Variovorax paradoxus: one gene and its partner. Each later gene encodes a partner of the first gene's protein in a complex. Links are inferred from orthologs where the notes say so. Each region holds a gene or a part of one and is shown in the gene's direction. Other genes may lie near its edges.

Region 1 (4,388 bases):
AGCATCGAAGCCCAGCCGACGACCAACGCCGCAACGCGGTCGCTCTGGTAACCCTGGGGGCTGGTGTCGAACGCCAGGCGGATGGCGTCGATGCCGGTGGCGCCGCGCAGCTCGGGCAGGGCGGGGCCCGCCAACACCGCGTCCCAGGCGCGTTGGGCAGCCGCTTCGACGCTTGCCGCCGACTTGCGCCATTCGCGCGGATTGCGCCGGTACAGCGTGGTTTGCACGCGCCGGATCGATTGCAGGTTGTCCCGAAGGGAAAGGTTGGCAATGCGGTTGGCGCTGGATTGCAACCATTCCTGGTTGGCATAAGGTTCGGCGCGCTCGGTGGAACGGGTGGCCGCGCAACCGCCAACGCCCAGCAGCGCAGCCGCGCCGGCAAGCAGGTAACCGCGGCGCGCGGTGAAGGGTGAAACCAGAGAATCGCTCATGCCCTGACGTTATCATCCACAGCTGGGGCGGCGGCCTGCTTCAAGCGGCAGGCCCGTGCAATTTTCCTTACAAATCAATACCTTGGCGCTATGCCAAGGCAGGCCGACAAGTCGTGCGTCTCAATTCCATCAAGCTTTCAGGCTTCAAGTCGTTCGCCGAACCGACCAACTTCCTGCTGCCAGGCCAACTGGTCGGCGTTGTCGGACCCAACGGTTGCGGCAAGTCGAACATCATGGATGCGGTGCGCTGGGTGCTGGGCGAGTCGCGCGCGTCGGAGCTGCGCGGCGAGTCGATGCAGGACGTGATCTTCAACGGCACGACCACGCGCAAGCAGGCCAGCCGCTCGAGCGTGGAACTGGTGTTCGACAACGCCGACCACCGCGCCGGCGGCCAATGGAACCAGTTCGGCGAAATTGCCGTGCGGCGCGTGCTCACGCGCGACGGCACCAGCAGCTACTACATCAACAACCAGCCGGTGCGCCGGCGCGACGTGCAGGACGTGTTCCTGGGCACCGGCCTCGGCCCGCGCGCCTACGCCATCATCGGGCAGGGCACGATCAGCCGGATCATCGAATCCAAGCCCGAGGAACTGCGCCTGTTCCTGGAAGAAGCGGCAGGTGTTTCCAAGTACAAGGAACGCCGGCGCGAAACCGAGAACCGCCTGGGCGACACGCGCGAGAACCTCACGCGCGTCGAAGACATTCTTCGCGAACTGAACGCGAACCTTGAAAAGCTGGAGAAGCAGGCCGAGGTGGCCGCGCGCTACAACACGCTGCAGGGCGAAGCCACCAAGAAGCAGCACCAGCTGTGGTTCCTCAAGCGCAGCGAAAGCGACGCCGACCAGGCCAAGATCAAGGCCGACTCCGAAAAGGCGATCAACGACCTGGAGTCGCGCACGGCCGACCTGCGCCGCATCGAATCCGAGCTCGAAACCGTGCGCCAGGCGCACTACGCGGCCGGTGACCAGGTCAACCAGGCCCAGGGCAAGCTCTACGAAGCCAGCGCGGAAGTGGGCCGCCTCGAGGGCGAGATCCGCTTCGTGGTCGAAGGCCGCCAGCGCGTGGAGCAGCGGCTCGTTCAGCTGCGCGAGCAAATGGGTCAATGGGGCCGCCGCCGCGAAGAGGCCGAGGCCGAGATCGAAACCCTGGCCGGCCAGGGCGTGGATGCCGAAGAGCAAGCCGTCATGCTGGCCGCGCAGCTCGAAGAGCACGACGCCCGCATGCCCGAATTGGAAGAGGCGCAGCAACGCGCCCAGGATGAGGCCAATGCGCAGCGGGCCGCCGTGGTGCAGATCCAGCAGCAGATCCAGGTGCTGGCCGCCGACCAGCGCAACATCGAGGACCAGAGCAGGCAGCTCACGCAGCGCGGCGAACGCCTGCGCGCCGACCAGAACGCGCTGGCTGCGCCCGACGAAGCCCGCCTGCAGTCCATGCAGGAAGAGCACGCCGCCGCTCAAGAAGCCGCAAGCGAATCCGAAGCCCGCTTGCATGAACTGCAAGAATCCGTGCCGCAGCTCGACGACGACCGCCGGGTGAAGCAGCAGGCCGTCAATACCGAGAGCGCTCGGCATGCCGAGCTCTCGGCAAGGCTCGAAGCGCTGCGCGCGCTGCAAGAAAAGGTCAAGACCGACGGCAAGCTTGCGCCTTGGCTCGCCAAGCACGGGCTCGAAGGCATGCAAGGCCTGTGGAGCCGCATTCACATAGAGCAGGGTTGGGAAAACGCGCTTGAAGCGGCGCTGCGCGAGCGCCTGGGTGCGCTCGAAGTCAGCCGGCTCGACATGGTGCGCGCGTTCGGCAACGATGCGCCGCCCGCCAAGCTGGCGTTCTACAGCCCGCCCGATGCCGGCATGCCGCAAGCCACGGCCGCGCTACCGCGCCTGTCGAGCCTGCTGCGCCTGAACGATGCAGGCCTGCAAGCCCTGCTGACCGATTGGCTCCACGGCTGCTACACGGCCCAGAGTTTCGAAGAAGCCCTTGCGCAACGCGGCACGCTGCAGCCAGGCGAAGTCATTTACGTGCAGACCGGCCATGCCGTGTTCTCGCACAGCGTGAACTTCTACGCCCCCGATTCCGAGCAGGCCGGCCTGCTGGCGCGCCAGCAGGAAATGGAAAACCTCGAGCGCCAGCTGCGTGCGCAAACGCTCATCAGCGAAGAAGCACGCACCGCGCTGGTCCGCGCCGAAGCCGCCTACGCCGATGCCGCACAGCGCCTTGTCACGGCGCGCCGTGAAGCGGCCGAGACGCAATCGCGTGCACACGAACTGCAGGTCGAAACGCTGCGCATGACGCAGCTTGCCGAGCAGACGCGAGCGCGCAGCGAGCAACTCGCAGCCGACCTCGCAGAGGTCGATGCGCAGCTCGAGGAGCTGCAGGAAAAGCGCATGGCCGCCGAAGGCCGCTTCGAAGAGCTCGACATGCAGCTGGCCGATAGCCAGGAGCGCCATGCGCAACTCGACGAGCGCGTGATCGAGGCCGGCCGTGCACTCGCCGCGAGCCGTGAGCAGCACCGCAGCCTGGAGCGGCAGGCGCAAGAAGCGACTTTCTCGCAGCGCACGCTCGAAGCCCGCCGCGGCGAGCTGAGCCGGGCCATCGAAACCGCATCGCAGCAAGTGGTTGCCCTTACCGACGAAGACGAGCGCGCCAGGACCGAACTTGGCCGCTTGTCCGATGCGGCAGCCCAAGCCGGTCTGCAGGACGCGCTGGCGCTCAAGCTCGAGCGCGAAGCCGCTCTGGGCGCAGCACGCAGCCAGTACGACGACCTCACGCTGAAGCTGCGTGCCAGCGACGAACGCCGGCTGCAGCTGGAGCGGGAACTCGATCCGTTGCGTCAGCGCATTACCGAATTCCAGCTCAAGGAACAGGCCGCGCGCCTGGGCGTCGAGCAGTACCAGCAACTCCTCGACGACGCGGGTGCCGACCTCGAAGCCGTTGCCCAGTCGATCGAAACCGACAAGGTGCGCCTCACCGGCCTGCAAAGCGAAATCGACCGCCTGAACCGCGAAGTGGTCGCGTTGGGCGCGGTCAATCTGGCCGCGCTGGACGAACTTGCGATTGCCAGCGAGCGCAAGACCTTCCTCGATGCGCAGTCGGCCGACCTGAACGAAGCCATTGGCACCCTCGAAGACGCCATCCGCAAGATCGACGGCGAAACGCGCGAGCTTCTTGGCGGCACCTTCAAGATCGTCAACGAACACTTCAGCCGCATGTTCCCCGAGCTCTTCGGCGGCGGAAACGCAAGGCTGATGATGACGGGCGACGAAATCCTGGATTCGGGCGTGCAGGTGATGGCGCAGCCTCCCGGCAAGAAGAACCAGACCATCCACTTGCTCTCGGGCGGCGAAAAGGCGCTCACGGCCATTGCGCTCGTGTTTGCCATCTTCCAGCTCAACCCCGCGCCTTTCTGTCTGCTCGACGAGGTGGACGCTCCGCTGGACGACGCGAACACCGAACGCTATGCCAAACTCGTGACCGCCATGAGCCGCGAAACCCAGTTCCTCTTCATCAGCCACAACAAGATCGCCATGGAAATGGCCGAGCAGCTGATCGGTGTCACCATGCAGGAACAGGGCGTGTCGCGCATCGTTGCGGTCGATATGGAATCGGCGGTCTCGATGGTCGAAGCTGCTTAAGCCGAGCAGCGCACATGAGCAATCTCACTCTCGCCCTGGCCATCCTCGGCGGCCTCGTTCTCGCGGCCGTCGTGGCCTACAACACCGTCACCTCGCGCCGCAATGCGCCCCGCCAGCCCGATGCGGCCAGAGACGAGTTTTCTGACGCGGACCGCTCGCCGCAGCCCGCGGCCGACGGGGTGGAGCCGACGCTGCACACCGATCCGCACCAGATGCCGCCAGGACAGGAGCGGCACGAGCCCTTGTTCGATCCCGATCTGCCTGCGCCCGGTGCCAACCCGCTGCCTGCCGCCGAGCGGCGCGGCGGACTCGATCCGCTCATCGACGT
Region 2 (3,178 bases), 780 kb from region 1 along the record:
CCTGGACGCGACCGGCGTCGACGCGCTGCGGCAGCTGCACCGCGCGGTGCTGTCGCGGGACGGGCTGCTGAGGCTGGAATCGCTGCAGCCGCAGCCGCTCGAGGTGATCGTGCGCTCGGGCTTTGCCGATGAGCTGACGAGCGGCCGGCTGCACGACGCCGAAGGCTAGTTCTCAGTTTGCCTCGGTGCCCCGGTCGGGCGAGGAGCCGCTGCGCACCACGCGCTGGTCGTCGTTGAGCGTGGCGGTAAACACCATCGGCGAATTGGGCGGCTGCACCCAGCGCCATTCCCATTCGGTTTCGCGCTTGAGCGCATAGGGCGTGACCTTGGCGGGCTTGCCGAGCAGCTTGCGCAGGTCTTCCATCATCATGCCGGGCTGCACCTTGGCAAAATTCTCGGGCGTGAGCACCTGGCGCAGCGCGCTCATCTTGCGGTCGGCGCCGATGGTGATCATGTAGTTTTTCTGGCCCTGCGGCTGGCGGTTGTACTCGAGCACGCGGCCGTTCGGCACGTCCCAGATGTTCTCGGGCTCGCCGAACCGGGCCCGCACATCGGCCTCGGTCGAGACGCCCTCCTCCAGTTCGCCGATGCGCTGCGGGTCACATCCCGCAAGCCCCATGACCACCGCCAGCAAGGCCGCTGCCGTGCCGATCCGCCACTGTTGTCGTCGCTTCATGCCATCCCCGGTAAAATTCGCGCTACAAAGGTCCAGTCTATGTCCATCTTCCGCCGCCCCCACTACACCTCCGAGATCACCAGCTTCATCGAGGAGATGAAAGAAAAGAAGCCGACGCTGGAAGCCGAACAGCGCGCCGGCCGGGCCCTGCTGTGGGACAAACACCTCGACCGCAGCCTGCTCGAGGAATACAGCGAAGCCCGCGTGCCGCAGCAGCCGTACGTCTACCAGACCCAAAGCAAGTAATGGTGCCCAGCCGGCATCCGTCGTTCGTCCCCGTCGCGCATGCAGCTATTGAAATGATAGCAAGCACCCGATGAAGGACAACGAGGACAACGACACGCTCGTGGCCAGCATGCCCGAAGTGGTCGACCAGGTCGCGCTCGCGAGGCTCTATGGCGAGCCGTTGTTCGCGATGCCGAAGGACCTGTACATCCCGCCCGAGGCGCTGCAGGTTTTTCTGGAGGCCTTCGAAGGCCCGCTGGACTTGCTGCTCTACCTCATCAGGAAGCAGAACTTCAACATCCTCGACATCCCGATGGCGGGGCTCACGCGGCAGTACCTGAGCTACGTCGACGAGATTCGCCAGACCAACCTCGAACTCGCGGCCGAGTACCTGCTGATGGCCGCGATGCTGATCGAGATCAAGTCGCGCATGCTGCTGCCGCCCAAGAAGGTGGCTGATGGCGAAGAGGCCGAAGACCCCCGCGCAGAGCTTGTGCGCCGCCTGCTCGAATACGAGCAGACCAAGCTGCAGGCCGCCGCCATCAGCGCCATGCCGACCTACGGGCGCGACTTCTGGAAGGGGCAGGTCTACATCGAGCAGTCGCTCAAGCCCCGCTTCCCCGACGTGAACGTGGTCGAACTGCGCGATGCGTGGGCCGACATCATGAAGCGCGCCAAGCTCGTGCAGCACCACAAGATCTCGCGCGAAGAACTCAACGTGCGCGAGCACATGAGCATCGTGCTGCGGCACTTGCAGGGGCAGCGCTTCGTGGAATTCGAAAAGCTGTTCGACGTGTCGCGCGGTGCGCCTGTGCTGATCGTGACCTTCATTGCGATGCTCGAGCTCGCGAAGGAAACGCTGATCGACATCACGCAGGCCGAGGCCTTTGCGCCCATTTACGTCCGGCTGGCGTACTCGCCGGCCTGACCTTGCCGGCTCTTGCCCCTGTGAATTCCGCCGTGCGCGACTTCGACGTCCTCATCGTCGGCAGCGGGCTTGCAGGCCTCTCGGCGGCGCTGCACCTGGCGCCGACGCACCGGGTGGCGGTGCTGACCAAGCGTGCGCTCAACGACGGTTCGAGCGCCTGGGCGCAGGGCGGCATTGCCGCCGTGCTGGCCGCGGGCGACAGCTTCGATGCGCATGTGGAAGACACGCTGGTGGCCGGCGCCGGGCTTTGCGACCCCGAAGTCACGCGCTTCGTCGTCGAGCATGCGCCCGAGGCCATCGACTGGCTGCGCGAACTCGGCGTGCCGTTTTCCGCAGAAGCCGACGGCGGGTTGCACCTGACCCGCGAAGGCGGCCACAGCCAGCGCCGCATCGTGCATGTGACGGACGCCACCGGCGCGGCCGTGCAGCAGACGCTGATCGAGCGCGTGCGCCGCACGTCCAACATCACCCTCTTCGAGCACCACACGCTGGTCGACCTGATCACCGGGCCCAAGCTGGGGCTGGACGATCCGGCCTGCCTGGGCCTGTACGCGCTCGACGACGAGACCGACGAGGTGCTGAGCTTTCGCGCGCCGCGCACCATCCTGGCGACGGGCGGTGCGGGCAAGGTCTACCTCTACACGACCAACCCGGATACGGCCACGGGCGACGGCATTGCCGCGGCCTGGCGCGCGGGCTGCCGGGTGTCGAACATGGAGTTCATCCAGTTCCACCCCACGTGCCTGTACCACCCGCATGCCAAGTCGTTTCTCATCAGCGAAGCAGTGCGCGGCGAAGGCGGGCTGCTGAAGCTGCCCGAATCGGCGGGAGGCACCCGCTTCATGCCCCAGCACGACGAGCGCGCCGAGCTTGCGCCGCGCGACGTGGTGGCGCGCGCCATCGACTTCGAGATGAAGAAGCATGGGCTCGACTGCGTTTACCTGGACATCTCGCACCAGAGCCCGGCTTTCCTGAACGAGCACTTTCCCAACATCCTCGCGCGCTGCGCGGAGCTGGGCATCGACATCACGCGCGAGCCCATTCCCGTGGTGCCGGCCGCCCACTACACCTGCGGCGGCGTGCTGAGCGATCTGGCCGGGCGCACCGATGTGCCGGGCCTCTACGCCATTGGCGAAACCGCCTGCACGGGCCTGCACGGCGCGAATCGCCTGGCGAGCAACTCGCTGGTCGAATGCATGGTGTTTGCGCGCGCCGCGGCTGGCGCCATTGCGGCGGCTCCGGGGCGCAGCAGCGTCGATCTGCCGCCCTGGGACGACAGCCGCGTGACCGATGCGGACGAGGCCGTGGTCATTTCCCACAACTGGGAAGAGCTTCGGCGCTTCATGTGG

What was found.
Region 2: the proteins of smc (region 1) and QHG62_RS13875 are in contact, whole or in part, in a crystal structure (PDB 3ZGX), measured with the Bacillus subtilis proteins. The link is inferred for Variovorax paradoxus from one-to-one orthologs.

The regions. Positions count from the first base shown.
Region 1 is NZ_CP123990.1:2,065,363-2,069,750, forward strand. What follows is about bases 180-4,260. They hold smc (chromosome segregation protein SMC), read left to right. Parts: upstream 180-544; coding sequence 545-4,060; downstream 4,061-4,260. Other genes in these bases: QHG62_RS10140 (hypothetical protein), read right to left, coding at 180-431; QHG62_RS10150 (cell division protein ZipA C-terminal FtsZ-binding domain-containing protein), read left to right, coding at 4,075-4,260. Outside these bases: more of QHG62_RS10140, read right to left, coding at 1-179; more of QHG62_RS10150, read left to right, coding at 4,261-4,388. UniProt on the Bacillus subtilis protein: Required for chromosome condensation and partitioning.
Region 2 is NZ_CP123990.1:2,847,725-2,850,902, reverse strand. Bases 40-2,910 are described here. They hold QHG62_RS13875 (segregation and condensation protein A), read left to right. Parts: upstream 40-992; coding sequence 993-1,829; downstream 1,830-2,910. Other genes in these bases: nadB (L-aspartate oxidase), read left to right, coding at 1,862-2,910; QHG62_RS13880 (DUF3460 family protein), read left to right, coding at 716-922; QHG62_RS13885 (outer membrane protein assembly factor BamE), read right to left, coding at 173-676; QHG62_RS13890 (SulP family inorganic anion transporter), read left to right, coding at 40-169. Outside these bases: more of QHG62_RS13890, read left to right, coding at 1-39; more of nadB, read left to right, coding at 2,911-3,178. UniProt on the Bacillus subtilis protein: Participates in chromosomal partition during cell division. May act via the formation of a condensin-like complex containing Smc and ScpB that pull DNA away from mid-cell into both cell halves.